DNA from 3 places in the Pseudarthrobacter sp. P1 genome. Region 3 is predicted to be linked to each of the others. Evidence: riboswitches for the same ligand, from Rfam matches in the RefSeq annotation. Region 3 holds a riboswitch; each other region holds the start of a gene.
The links. Region 3 has a riboswitch for S-adenosylmethionine ahead of ACQCSX_RS08465 (aminotransferase class V-fold PLP-dependent enzyme). Riboswitches for the same ligand answer to the same signal wherever they lie in the genome.
Positions count from the first base shown of each region.

Region 1: another riboswitch for S-adenosylmethionine. It lies ahead of ACQCSX_RS19660 (bifunctional o-acetylhomoserine/o-acetylserine sulfhydrylase); the one in region 3 lies ahead of ACQCSX_RS08465 (aminotransferase class V-fold PLP-dependent enzyme).
Region 2: another riboswitch for S-adenosylmethionine. It lies ahead of ACQCSX_RS12455 (DUF1737 domain-containing protein); the one in region 3 lies ahead of ACQCSX_RS08465 (aminotransferase class V-fold PLP-dependent enzyme).

Region 1 is NZ_CP189584.1:4,218,519-4,223,095, reverse strand. Features, by position in the region: gene ACQCSX_RS19670 (glycosyltransferase family 39 protein) at 1-259, shown strand, start outside; gene metX (homoserine O-acetyltransferase MetX) at 507-1,646, opposite strand; gene ACQCSX_RS19660 (bifunctional o-acetylhomoserine/o-acetylserine sulfhydrylase) at 1,718-3,034, opposite strand; SAM riboswitch class IV at 3,124-3,237, opposite strand; gene ACQCSX_RS19655 (Tex family protein) at 3,300-4,577, opposite strand, start outside.
Region 2 is NZ_CP189584.1:2,645,921-2,650,497, forward strand. Features, by position in the region: gene ACQCSX_RS12445 (aminodeoxychorismate lyase) at 1-889, shown strand, start outside; gene ACQCSX_RS12450 (Pr6Pr family membrane protein) at 903-1,550, opposite strand; SAM riboswitch class IV at 1,649-1,771, shown strand; gene ACQCSX_RS12455 (DUF1737 domain-containing protein) at 1,841-2,089, shown strand; gene ACQCSX_RS12460 (rhodanese-like domain-containing protein) at 2,086-2,478, shown strand; gene ACQCSX_RS12465 (O-succinylhomoserine sulfhydrylase) at 2,501-3,712, shown strand; gene ACQCSX_RS12470 (UDP-N-acetylglucosamine 1-carboxyvinyltransferase) at 3,795-4,577, opposite strand, start outside.
Region 3 is NZ_CP189584.1:1,786,123-1,790,699, forward strand. Features, by position in the region: gene rsgA (ribosome small subunit-dependent GTPase A) at 1-625, shown strand, start outside; gene hisN (histidinol-phosphatase) at 695-1,507, shown strand; SAM riboswitch class IV at 1,581-1,694, shown strand; gene ACQCSX_RS08465 (aminotransferase class V-fold PLP-dependent enzyme) at 1,732-3,162, shown strand; gene ACQCSX_RS08470 (class I SAM-dependent methyltransferase) at 3,212-3,997, shown strand; gene ACQCSX_RS08475 (Nramp family divalent metal transporter) at 4,093-4,577, shown strand, end outside.

The DNA of each region.
Region 1 (4,577 bases), 2.0 Mb from region 3:
ACTCGCCAGCAACACTGCCGTGATTGCGCTGGGCGGTTTCAGCGGCACGGATCCGTACCCCACCCTTGCGCAGTTCCAGGACATGGTGGCCAACGGCCAAGTCAGCTACTTCATCTCCGGCGGCATGGGCGCCGGGCGCATGCCATTCGGCGGCGGTTCCTCCGCAGGAACGGGCGCGGGCAGCGTAGCGGCATGGGTTGCCGCCAACTTCACGGCGCAGACGGTGGGCAGCACGACCGTCTACAAACTGGCCAGGTAGCCTCGCTCGACCAGCGAAACCCTGCGGCGCGACGGTCCACCCCCTCCAGGACACCGGAGTGGCGCCGTCCCGGATAGCATTGGACGTCGCCGGTGCAGTTGGGTGTCCCGGTTAGAGTTCCAGGGCGGTTCGGGCTGGCAAGCTCGACGACCGAACCCGCCTGTGCCCGTGCCCGCTAGGGACCCGCAGCCGGGTCTCGACGAGTTCGACCAGCGGCCTGGTCGAGCTCGTTGAGACCCAGCCATGACTACAACGGGAAGAAGCTCTTCCGCAGCAGGGCGCCGAGCTGGGCGGTCTCGGTCAGGAAACCGTCGTGGCCGATGGCGGAGTCGATGCTGTGCACCTCAACATCCCCGGGCAGCGCCGCCGCCAGGGCGTCCGACTGCTCGGGGAAGTACAGCCTGTCGCTCGTCACCGAGGCCACCAGGAACTCCACCTCGGACGCCGCCGCCAGGGCAGCCTCCAGCGAACCCCGGCCGCGGCCGACGTCATGGCTCATCAGGGCCTCGGTGATCGCGATGTAGCTGTTGGCGTCGAACCGGCCCACCAACTTGCGCGCCTGGTGGTCCAGGTAGCTCTCCACCTGGTACCGCTCCCCCGCCAGGCCAGACGGTGCCGCCAGCCGCGAAGGCCCCACGGGGTTTTCGCCGTCCTGGGCGGTGCGGCCGAAACGGACGGCCATCTCCTCCTCGGACCGGTAGCTGATGTGCGCAATCCGCCGGGCAATGCCCAGGCCCGCCGTCGGCGCGGTGCCGTCGTAGTAGTCCCCGCCGGCAAAGTGCGCATCGGCACGGATCGCCAGCACCTGCACCTGGGCGAGGGCGATCTGCTCGGCCGTGCTGGCCGCGCAGGAGGCAATCACGGCACAGCGCTGAACCCTCTCGGGCAGAGTCGCCGCCCATTCCAGCGCGCGTGCCCCGCCCATGGATCCGCCCACCACCGCGTACCAGGACGCAATGCCGAGCAGGTCCGCCAGCCGTGCCTCCGCCGCAACGGAATCGCGCAGCGTGGTGAACGGGAAGCGGGAGCCGTAGGGGGTGCCGTCCGCGGCAATCGAGGACGGTCCGGTGGTGCCGTAGCAGCCGCCGAGGATGTTGGCCGAGACCACAAAGTACCGCTCCGTGTCGATCACCCGGCCCGGACCAACCAGCCCCTCCCACCAGCCGTCCTCCTCCGTGGCGCCGCGGCTGACGTGCGTGCTGCCGGTCAGCGCGTGCTGGATGAGGACGGCGTTGGAGGCATCCGCGTTGAGCGTTCCCCAGGTTTCGAACGCGAGCGTGACATCCTCCAGGGTGCCGCCGGCTTCGAGCTCCAGCGCACCCACGGGGGCATAGCGGAGCTCGCCGTCGGACGACGGCCCGGCATGGGCCAGCGAGGCCCCGCTCAGGCCGTCGTCGCCGAGGAGCTCCGGCTCGGAAGAATACACGCGAAAGATTCCCAGGGTTTCGGCGGAAACGCTCACGCGCTCTTGGCGGCCCGGAAGCCGGCTTCGAGGTCCGCGATGATGTCCGCGACGTTTTCGATGCCGACGGAGAGGCGCACCAGTCCGGGGCGGACGCCGGCGGCCAGCTGCTGCTCGGGGCTGAGCTGGGCGTGCGTGGTGGAGGCCGGGTGGATGACAAGCGAGCGGACGTCGCCGATGTTGGCAACATGCGAGTGCAGTTCCAGCCCGTCGACAAAGCGCTTGCCCGCCTCTTCGCCGCCCTTGATGTCGAAGGCGATAACGGCGCCAGTGCCCTTGGGGCCATACTTGCGGCCGCGCTCGTACCAGGGGCTGGACGGCAGGCCGGCGTAGGCCACGGCCTCCACATCGGCATTCTTTTCCAGCCAGTCGGCGACGGCGCGGGCGTTCTCCACGTGCCGCTCCACGCGCAGGCTCAAGGTCTCCAGACCCTGCGCGATGAGGAAGGCGTTGAAGGGGGCGACGGCGGAGCCGAGGTCGCGCAGCAGCTGGACGCGCGCCTTGAGGATGTAGGAGAGATTGGCACCGAGTGCACCGTCGGCACCCAGGTCGCGGCCGTAGACCAGGCCGTTGTAGCTCTCGTCGGGGGTGTTGAAGCCGGGGAACTTCTCCGGGTCCTTCGTGTAGTCGAACGTGCCGCCGTCGACAATCACGCCGGCAATGGCGCTGCCGTGGCCGCCCAGGTACTTCGTGGCGGAGTGGATCACGACGTCGGCGCCCCACTCGAGCGGGCGGATCAGGTACGGCGTGGCCAGGGTGTTGTCCACCAGCAGCGGTACGCCGGCCTCGTGGGCCACGGCGCTGATGCCCTCGATGTCCAGCACGTCCTGGCGCGGGTTGGAGACGACCTCGCCAAAGAACAGCTTGGTGTTGGGGCGGACGGCGTTGCGCCAGTCATCCAGGTTGTCCGGGTCGGCCACGAAGGTGACCTCGACGCCGAACTTCTTCAGCGTCTGGGCGAACAGGTTGTAGGTTCCGCCATAGATGCTGGGGCTGGAGACGATGTGGTCCCCGGCCTCGGCAATGTTGAGCACCGCAAAGGTCGTCGCAGCTTGGCCGGAGGAGAGCAGCAGAGCCGCAAGGCCGCCCTCAAGGCTGGCGATCCGCTGCTCCACCGCGTCCTGGGTGGGGTTGCCGATGCGTGTGTAGATGGGTTCCAGTTCGGCGAGCGCGAAGCGGTTGGCCGCACTCTCTGCACTGGGGAAGACGAACGACGTCGTCTGGTAGATGGGCAGGGCACGGGCGCCGGTGGTGGCGTCGGGCTGCTGGCCTACGTGGATCTGACGGGTTTCAAATGACCAACCGGTGCTCACAAGGGGCTCCTCATGCTCTGGGGCCTTCAGGGTGCACCGGTGGCCCACCGCCACGGGAGGCCCCGGCCGGTGGGCCAGGATGCACCTGTAGCCCGCGCTTGCCCTGGACCGATTGGCCAAGGCCAGGTCTTCACCCGGGGCACCCCACCGCGGAGGAGGGTTGCCGGCCAGCGAGCCGGGGCTTGTCGCTGACACTCATGACCTACGTTCAGTGTGGGAGAGGCCCGCGGCGGGACGCAAGAATGTGACGTTTATATGACAGTGCCTATGTGGTGGCGTCATCCAGCCGGAGCGACAGGGAGATCCGCTTGCGCGCCGGATCCACATCGAGCACCTTGACCTTGACGACGTCGCCGGACTTCACCACCTCGCGCGGGTCGGCGATCCGCCGGGTGCTCATGGCGGAGATGTGGACCAGGCCGTCCTGGTGCACGCCGATGTCCACGAACGCCCCGAACGCTGCCACGTTGGACACCGTCCCCTCCAGCACCATGCCGGCGCGCAGATCGGTGATCTTCTCCACCCCCTCGGCAAAGGTGGCGGTGGCGAAGCGCGGGCGCGGGTCCCGGCCCGGCTTGGGCAGCTCCGCCAGGATATCCGCCACCGTGGGCAGGCCGAAGCTGCCGTCCACAAAGCGGGCCGGGTCCAGGGCGGCGACGGCGGCCGCACCGGCACCCGGTGCCTTGGCTCCGGCCGCGGCAAGCACCTTCCTGGCCACGGGGTAGGCCTCGGGGTGGATGCTGGTGGCATCCAGCGGCTCCGCTCCGCCGGTGATGCGCAGGAAGCCGGCGCACTGTTCAAACGCCTTCGCGCCCAGCCGCGGCACCTTCTTCAACGCCGCGCGGCTGGCGAACGGCCCGTGCTCGTTGCGGTAGGCCACAATGTTCTCGCTCAGCAGCGGGCCCACGCCCGCCACCCGGGCCAGCAGCGCCGGGGAGGCCGTGTTCACGTCCACACCGACGGCGTTCACGCAGTCCTCGACGACGGCGTCCAGGGCGCGGTCCAGCCGGGCCGGGGTGAGGTCGTGCTGGTACTGCCCCACGCCGATGGATTTGGGCTCAATCTTCACCAGCTCGGCCAGCGGGTCCTGCAGCCGGCGGGCGATCGAGACGGCGCCGCGCAGCGAGACGTCCATGCCGGGCAGCTCCGCGGAGGCCAGCGCCGAGGCGGAGTAGACGCTGGCCCCGGCCTCCGAGACCACCACCTTGGCCGGCGCTGCGCCGTCGCGCTTCTTCAGCTCGGCCAGCAACTGGGCGGCCAGCTTGTCCGTCTCCCGGGAGGCGGTGCCGTTGCCGATCGCCACCAGCTCCACCTGGTGCTTGTGAGACAGCGCCACCAGCGTCGCCAGGGACTCGTCCCAACGCTTGGCCGGGACGTGCGGGTAGATGGTGTCGGTGGCCACCACCTGGCCGGTGCCGTCCACCACCGCCACCTTCACTCCCGTGCGCAGGCCCGGGTCCAGGCCGAGGGTGGCCCGGTTGCCGGCCGGCGCTGCCAGCAGCACATCTCGCAGGTTCGCGGCGAAGACCTGAACCGCCTCCTC
Region 2 (4,577 bases), 860 kb from region 3:
CGCCGGCCGGCTGGCCGACGCCACCGCCCCGGCGCTGCTGGCCACGGACCAGGGCGCCACGCGCGGCGACGGGATCTTTGAATCGCTGCTGGCCATCGACGCCAAGCCGCGCAAGGTGGCGGCGCATCTGGACCGGCTGGCGTCCTCGGCCAGGGTCATGGGGCTGGACATCCCGGCGCCGGACGCCTGGTTGCGGGCCATCGGGACCGCACTGGACGCCTTCGCGGCGGCGCGCGCGGACTCCGCGGCCGGCTCCGCGGCCGGCCCGGACGAGGTGGTGGTCAAACTGATCGCCACCCGCGGCGACGAGGGCGCCAACTCCCCCACCGCCTGGGTACAGGCCTCCGCGCCGTCGCCCGCGGCCAGGGCCCAGCGCGAAAAGGGGCTGGACGTGCTGCTGCTGGACCGCGGCTACGATTCCGCCGTGGCCGAGCGCGCACCGTGGCTGCTGCTGGGCGCCAAGACCCTCTCCTACGCCGTGAACATGGCCGCGCTGCGGTATGCGCACGCCCAGGGCGCCGACGACGTGATCTTCACCAGCACCGACGGCCGCGTGCTGGAGGGCCCGACGTCCTCGGTCCTGCTCGCGCACATCAGCGACGACGGCGGGCTGCCGGTCAAGCGCCTGATCACCCCCGCCCAGGACAGCGGCATCCTGCCCGGCACCACCCAGGGCGCACTGTTCGCCGCGGCCCGGGCGGCCGGCTGGGAACTGGGCTACGGACCGGTGGTGCCGGCGGACCTGATGGACGCCGACGCCGTCTGGCTGATTTCCAGCATCCGGCTGCTGGCACCGGTGAACCGGATCGACGGCACCGAGGTGGGCACGGCCGCGGTCCGCGCGCAGCTGACGGCCGAGCTCTCGGCCCTGCTGGCCGGCACCGAATAGCACCAGGCCGGGCCTAGGCCGGCTGCAGTGCCGGCGACCCGGTGCGCACCAGCGGGCGCAGCTTGTTGGCGGCCACGGCCAGGACCACGCTGACGGCGAGGAACGCCACGGTGATGCCCAGGCAGGTTGCCGCCACCGGGCCATAGCCGCCGGAGGTGTCGGGGTTCAGGAACGGGTAGGCGTACCAATTGATGGCCGCACCGCGGATGAGCGAGTAGGCCAGGTACAGCACCGGCGGGAGCAGCCAGACCCACAGCCGTGAGTACGCCATCGGCCGCTGCGGGGGCTGGACGAGCCAGTCCAGCACAATGACCACCGGCATGACGTAGTGCAGCACCGTGTTGATCCACGGCAGCAGCGACCCCAGGTCCACCTCGCGCAGCAGGGCACTGAAGACGATGCCCACCAGGGCCATGCACACCACCGAGGACCCGCGGATGATGTCCCCGGTGCGGGTGCCCTCCTTGCCGGTGATCAGGTGGGCCGCGGCAACAAGGAGCACCACGGCGGCAAAGAGGTTGGACAAATTGGTGAAGTAGCTGAAGAAGTTCACCACGTCGTAGCCATTGCCCAGATGGATCACCAGTTGGGTCCCCACCGCAACCAGCGTCAGCACGCCGAAGAACAACCGGGCAACAATAAGAACGATTCTCGGACTCATGGTCCATATCCTGCCATTGGGCCCCGCGTTCTTCATGCAATGCCACATTCGGCGGCACGTTTGCCCGCAGCGCCGGCCCGTATGCTACTTTTTCCCTGAGTAATGAGTGCCAGCGCCAAGCCCTGACTTGCTGGCCGGCAACCCTCTGTTCCAGCGGGGTGCCTTAGGTGAATACTCGGCAATACCTAGTGATATACGGCCAAGGTTTGCAAGTGTGGACGCCCCTGGTGCAGCCTCTTTTTGGCTACCCTCCCCGCTTGCGCTCCCGCCGCTTGCAATCGAGGAGAACCATGTCTGACCACGAAGCCCCGCTCGCCTACCGGCTGATCACCGGACCCGACGACCACGCATTCTGTGTGCGCATTTCCGACGCCCTGGCCGAGGGGTACATCCTCCATGGCAGTCCGTCCGTGACGTTCAACGGCACCACCGTGGTGGCCGCCCAGGCCGTTGTCCTGCCGCACGCCGTCGCCGCCTCCGATGCCGCCGTCGCCAACGCCGTCCAGGACCTGGAGTACGACGGCGAGGGCCACGCGTGAGCTACGCGGGCGACCTCGCCCCGGCGGAGGCCTGGGCCAAGGTGGAATCCGGGGCCCTGCTGGTGGATGTGCGCACCGAGGGCGAATGGGCGCACATCGGCGTCCCGGACACCACCTCGCTGAGCGTTGAGCCGCTGTTCATCCAGTGGAACCTCGCCGGCGGCACGCCCAACGCCGCCTTCGTGGACCAGCTCACCGCCGCCGCACCGGCCGGTGCCGAGCTGGTGTTCCTGTGCCGCTCCGGCGTCCGGTCCATCGCCGCCGCCGAGGCCGCCACGGCCGCCGGCTTCACCTCGTACAACGTGCTCGAAGGCTTTGAGGGCGAGCCCGACGCCTACGGCGACCGGGTGCTAAATGGCTGGAAAAATCGCCACCTGCCCTGGAAATAGCACCCACGCTTTAAGGATTTCAATGAGCAATTTCAACCCCAACGCCGCAGGCTGGGCCCCCGACACGCAGTCCGTGCGCGGCGGACTGGACCGCACCAACTTCCAGGAAACCTCCGAGGCCCTGTTCCTGAACTCCGGCTTTGTCTACGAATCGGCCGAGGCTGCCGAACAGGCCTTCACCGGCGAGGCGGACCGCTTTGTCTACTCCCGCTACGGCAACCCCACGGTGGCCACGTTCCAGGAGCGGCTGCGCCTGCTCGAGGGGACCGAGGCCTGTTTCGCGACGGCGTCGGGCATGTCCGCCGTCTTCACCGCCCTGGGCGCGCTGCTGGCCGCGGGCGACCGCGTGGTGGCCTCCCGCTCCCTCTTTGGCTCCTGCTTTGTCATCCTGAACGAGATCCTGCCGCGCTGGGGCGTGGAGACAGTCTTCGTGGACGGGCCGGACCTGGACCAGTGGCGCGAGGCGCTGTCGGTGCCCACCACCGCCGTGTTCTTCGAATCCCCCTCCAACCCGATGCAGGAGATCGTGGACATCCGCGCCGTGTGCGATCTGGCCCATGCGGCCGGCGCCACGGTGGTGGCCGACAACGTCTTCGCCACCCCTCTGCTGCAGAAGTGCGGGGATCTGGGCGCGGACGTGATTGTCTACTCCGGCACCAAGCACATCGACGGCCAGGGCCGCGTGATGGGTGGCGCCATCCTGGGCACCAAGGAGTTCATCGACGGACCCGTCAAGAACCTGATGCGCCACACCGGGCCGTCGCTGTCCTCCTTCAACGCCTGGGTGCTGACCAAGGGGCTGGAGACCATGGGCCTGCGCGTGGCGCACTCCTCGGCCAATGCCCTGGCGCTGGCCGCGTTCCTGGAACAGCAGCCGGCCATCAACTGGGTGAAGTACCCGCTGCTGCCCTCGCACCCGCAGTTCGAGCTGGCCAAGGCGCAGATGAAGGCCGGCGGCACCGTGCTGACCTTCGAGCTGGCGACGCCGGCCAACGGCACCGCCAAGGACGCCGCGTTCGCGCTGCTGAATGCGCTGAACATCGTGGACATTTCCAACAACCTGGGCGATGCCAAGTCGCTGATCACCCACCCGGCCACCACCACGCACCGCGCGATGGGCCCGGAGGGCCGTGCGGCCATCGGCCTGACCGACGGCGTGCTGCGCCTCTCGGTGGGGTTGGAGGACCTGGAGGACCTGACGAAGGACCTGGCCCAGGCCCTCTCCGCCATCTAACGCCGTCGTCCGCAAACAACTGTGGTGCGGTAGGTGCTCTTATGACGCCTCATAAGAGCACCTACCGCACCACAGTTTTCGGTCAGTCCTGGAAGTACTCGATCTCGGCGCCGATGGTGTTCAGGCGCTCGGCGAGGTCCTCGTAGCCGCGCTCGATCACGTAGATGTTGCGCAGTTCCGAGGTGCCCTTGGCGGCCAGCATGGCCAGCAGGATGCACGCGGCCGGGCGCAGGGCCGGCGGGCAGCCGATCTCCGCGGCGCGCCAGGCGACGGGGCCGGTGATGTCGATGCGGTGCGGGTCCAGCAGGCGCACGCGCCCGCCGAGGCGGTTGAGCTCCGTCAGGTAGATGGCGCGGTTCTCGTAGACCCAGTCGTGGATCAGCGTGGTGCCCTCGGCCATGGAAGCGATGACGGCGAAGAAGGGCAGGTTGTCGATGTTCAGCCCGGGGAAGGGCATCGGGTGGATCTTGTCCGTGGCGGCCTTGAGCGTGGACGCCAGCGTGGTGATGTCCACCAGGCGGGTGTGGCCGTTGTGCGCGCGGTACTCGGCGGACTTGATGTACTTGAAGCCCATCTGCTCGAGGACCTTGAGCTCGATCTCCATGAACTCGATCGGCACCCGCTTGATGGTGACCTGGCTCTTGGTGACGATGCCGGCGGTGATCAGACTCATGGCCTCGATCGGGTCCTCCGACGGGGAGTACTCGATGTCGACGTCGATCCGGGACTGGCCCTTGATGGTCAGCGTGGTGCTGCCGATGCCCTCGACCGTGACGCCCAGGCCCTGCAGGTAGAAGCAGAGGTCCTGGACCATGTAGTTGGGGCTGGCATTGCGGATCACGGTGGTGCCCTCGCGGTGCGCGGC
Region 3 (4,577 bases):
CGATGTGAAGGATCCCGCCGAGCTGCTGGCCAACTACGAGCACCTGGACATGACGGTGGTGGTCAGCCGCACGGCCTCGGACACCGCCTCGGGCATTGATGCCCGCAGCGACGACGGCGAATCCGCCCTGCTGGCCGGCGGCGCCGTCGACGCCCTCAAGGACCATCTGGACGGCAAGGTCTCCGTCATGGTGGGCCACTCCGGCGTCGGCAAGTCCACCATGGTCAACGCCCTCACCGGCTCCCAGCGCGCCACCGGCGGCGTCAACGCCGTCACCGGCCGCGGCCGGCACACCTCCTCCTCGGCGCTGGCCCTGCGGCTGCGCGACGCCCAGCCGGGCAGCTGGATCATCGACACCCCAGGCATCCGCTCCTTTGGGCTGGCCCACGTGGATCCGGACCGCATTCTGCACGCCTTCCCCGACCTGGAGCCCGGCACCGATGCCTGCGAGCGTGGCTGCAAGCACAACAGCGCCGCCGTCAACTGCGGCCTGGACCCGTGGGTGGCCGACGGCAGCGCCGGCGAGGCCGGCCCGGCCCGGCTGGCCTCGCTGCGCCGGCTGCTGGGCAGCTCGGACCGCACCGAGGGCCGCGCCGAAGCCAAGGAACTCGGCACCATCCTCTAATCCGGCGGAACCCGGCCGCGGGTCCCCCTGCCTCCCCGCCCCTGCCACAACCAGCGATAGTGTGATGCCATGAACCATGAACCGCAAGGCTACAACGACGATCTCCGCCTGGCCCACGTATTGGCGGACGCCGTTGATTCTTTGACGATGTCTCGTTTCAAGGCGCTCGATTTGGCTGTGGAAACCAAGCCGGACCTGACGCCCGTCACGGACGCCGACAAGGCCGCCGAGGAGTCCATCCGCAGCCAGCTCGCCCGGGCCCGCCCCCGCGATGCCGTGCTCGGCGAGGAATTCGGCAGCAGCGGGCACGGCTCGCGCCGCTGGATCATCGACCCCATCGATGGCACCAAGAACTTTGTCCGCGGCGTCCCGGTCTGGGCCACCCTCATCGCCTTGGTGGACGAGGGCCAGCCGGTGGTCGGCGTCGTCAGCGCCCCCGCCCTGGGCAAGCGCTGGTGGGCCGCCAAGGGCACGGGGGCCTTCACGGGCAAGTCGCTGGCCGCCGCCACCCGGCTGCGCGTCTCCAACGTCGCCAACCTGGCGGACGCCTCGATGTCCTATTCCTCGCTCTCCGGCTGGAAGGAACGCGGCAACCGCGACGAGTTCATCGCCCTGACCGACGATGTCTGGCGCACCCGCGCCTACGGCGATTTCTGGTCCTACTGCCTGGTGGCCGAGGGTGCCGTCGACATTGCCTGCGAGCCGGAACTGAACCTGTACGACATGGCGGCCCTGGTGCCGATCGTCGTCGAGGCGGGCGGGCGCTTCACCTCCCTCGATGGCGAGGAGGGCCCCTTCGGCGGCAACGCCCTGGCCACCAACTCCATCCTGCATTCGGAGGTCCTGAACCGGCTCAACCCGGGGCTCGACGACCTCCTGTAGCACGACGCAGTGTGACGCAAAGGGATGTAACAAATGCGCCCGGCACCCCACCGGGGTTAGCATTTTGGGCATAGGTCACGAGTGCCAGTGCTAAACCCCGGTTTGCTGGCCGGCAACCCTCCTTTCGCGGCGGGGTGCCCCGGGTGACGACCTGGCCAGGCCGGAGCGGTCTTGGCAAGCGCGGATCACGGCACTGTCCGGGATCCTTCCCGTGAGGTCCTTTCATGAGCTCTGCAACCCTTGAAAAAAATTCCATCTCCACCGCGGCTGCCGCCGCCGTCGAACCCCTGTTGGCCGTCACCGGCGCCGACCTGTCCGCCCCGCTGATCACCGGCGGGAGCGTCCGCTACGCCAACCTGGACTACGCCGCCTCGGCCCCGGCCGTCCAGGCCGTGGCCGACCACCTGGCCCAGGTGCTGCCGTACTACGCCAGCGTGCACCGCGGGGCCGGGTTTGCCTCCCAGGTCAGCACGTCCGTCTATGAAAACGCCCGCGACACCATCCGGGACTTTGTGGGCGGCCGGGCCGATGATGCCGTCATCTTCACCCGCAACACCACCGATTCCCTGAACCTGCTGGCCGGTTGCGTCGAAACGCTGCTGGCCACCGAGGACGGCTCCCGCCCCACCGGCGAGGTGCTCTACCTGGACATCGAACACCACGCCAACCTGCTGCCCTGGCAGCGCCTGCCGCACCGCAGCGTGGTGGCCGCCGGTTCCATCGCGGCCACGCTCTCGCGGATCGAAACGCAGCTGCGCGCCGGCTCCGTGGTGCTGCTGGCCGTCACCGGCGCCTCCAATGTCACCGGCGAGATCCTGCCCGTGGCCGAGCTCGCGGAACTGGCCCACCGGTATGGTGCCCGCATCGTGGTCGACGCCGCTCAGCTGGCCCCGCACCGCCGCCTCAACCTCGCCGACGACGGCATCGACTACGTGGTCTTCTCCGGCCACAAGCTCTACGCCCCCTTCGGCTCCGGCGTCATCGTTGGCCGCCCGGACTGGCTGGACGCGGGCACCCCGCACCTGGCCGGTGGCGGCGCGGTCAAGGAAGCCCGGCTGGACACCGTGACCTGGGCCACCGGGCCGGCCCGGCACGAGGGCGGCTCCCCCAATGTGCTCGGCGCCGCCACGCTGGCAAAGGCCGCGGAGATCCTCTCCGCCCTGGACGAGTCCGCCTGGCACAGCCACGAGGAGGGCCTGCGCGACCACGTGGTGGCGGGCCTGTCGAAGATCCCCTCCGTCACCGTCCACCGGCTCTTCAGCGATTCCGGCGACTACCCGGGCAGCGGCAGCATCGGCGTCGTCAACTTCTCCGTCGAGGGCTACGACGCCGGGCTGGTGGCGGCCTACCTCTCCGCCGAGCACGGCGTGGGCGTGCGCGACGGCAAGTTCTGCGCCCACCCGCTGCTGCGCCGCCTGGGCCTGCCCTCCGGATCGCTGCGCGCCAGCTTTGGCGTGGGCTCCCGGCTGGCGGACGCCCAGCGCCTCGTCGACGGCGTGGCCGCGCTGGTGGAGTCAGGGCTGGGCTGGGACTACGTGGTGGATTCGGGCCGCTGGGTTCCGGCCAACGATGCCCGCAGGTACCCGGACTGGGCACCGAACACCCCCGGCACGGCAGGCGCCGCCCCCTGCACCATCGACCCCGAGGACGACTAGCACGCGGTAGAGTTGACGGGCTTGTTTCCGTCAACGTTCAGGAGCGCATATGGCAGCCATCGGCGGGCCCACCTTTGAAGCCGGCCGGCGCCAGGAGATGGCCACGGCCTTCCAGGACGGTGGCGAACACTACGATCGGGTGCGCCCGGGGTACCCGGCGGAGTCCGTCGAATGGCTGTTCGACGGCACCGCCGCCGGGTCCCGGGCGGGGGTGGCCGACGTCGTCGATCTGGGCGCCGGGACGGGCAAGTTCACCGGACTGCTCCTGGGGCCGGGCCGCAACGTCACGGCCCTGGACCCCTCGGCGGACATGCTGGCCCAGCTGGAGCGCCGCTTCCCCACCGTCCACACCATCATTGGCGTGGCCGAGGACACCGGGCTGCCGGACCGGAGCCAGGACGCCGCCACAGTGGCCCAGGCTTGGCACTGGTGCGACCCGGTGGCCGCAAGCACGGAGATCGCACGGATCCTGCGCCCGGGCGGGATCCTGGGGCTCGTGTGGAACCAGCTCGACGTCAGCGTGCCCTGGGTGCACCGGCTCAGCCGCATCATGCACGCCGGCGATGTCCACAAGCCCGGCTTCCGGCCCGCCGTCGGCCCGGAGTTCACAGCGCTGGAGTCCCACGTGAGCGCCTGGGCCCAACCACTGACCGGCGAGGACATCAAGGAACTGGTCAAGTCCCGCAGCTACTGGCTCCGGGCCAACGAGGCCACCCGGGCCAAGGTCACGGCCAACCTCGACTGGTACCTGTACGAGCATCTGGGGCACACCCCCGGTGAAGTCCTCCAGCTCCCCTACCTGACGCACACCTGGCGCGCCGTCAAGGCCCCCTGACCCGGCCCGCCGCCCGTCACACACCGGCTCCACTCGACAGGAATCCGTCGCGCCGTCTATGATTTCGGTATGCCTAAATATTAGTCTTAGGCGGAATGAATCATGCTGAGCAAAGGAGCCTGGCCGTGCTGGACGCCAAGATGACTGCCACCACCCGGAAGCGGCCGAAGGTCCCCTCGGCCATTTTCATGCTGGGCCCGGCCTTTGTGGCAGCCATCGCCTACGTCGATCCCGGCAATGTGGCGGCCAACCTGACCTCCGGCGCCAAATACGGCTACCTGCTGGTGTGGGTGCTGGTGGCGGCCAACATCATGGCCATGCTGATCCAGTACCAGTCCGCCAAGCTGGGCGTGGTGACGGGCAAATCGCTCCCCGAACTGCTGGGCGAACGCTTCGGCACGGCCGGCCGCCGGGCCTACTGGCTGCAGGCCGAACTGGTGGCCATGGCCACCGACCTCGCCGAGGTGGTGGGCGGTGCCATTGCGCTGAACCTGCTCTTCCACGTGCCGCTGCCGGTGGCCGGGCTGATCGTGGGCCTGGTGTCCATGGCCATGCTGATGGTCCAGAACCGCCGCGGCCA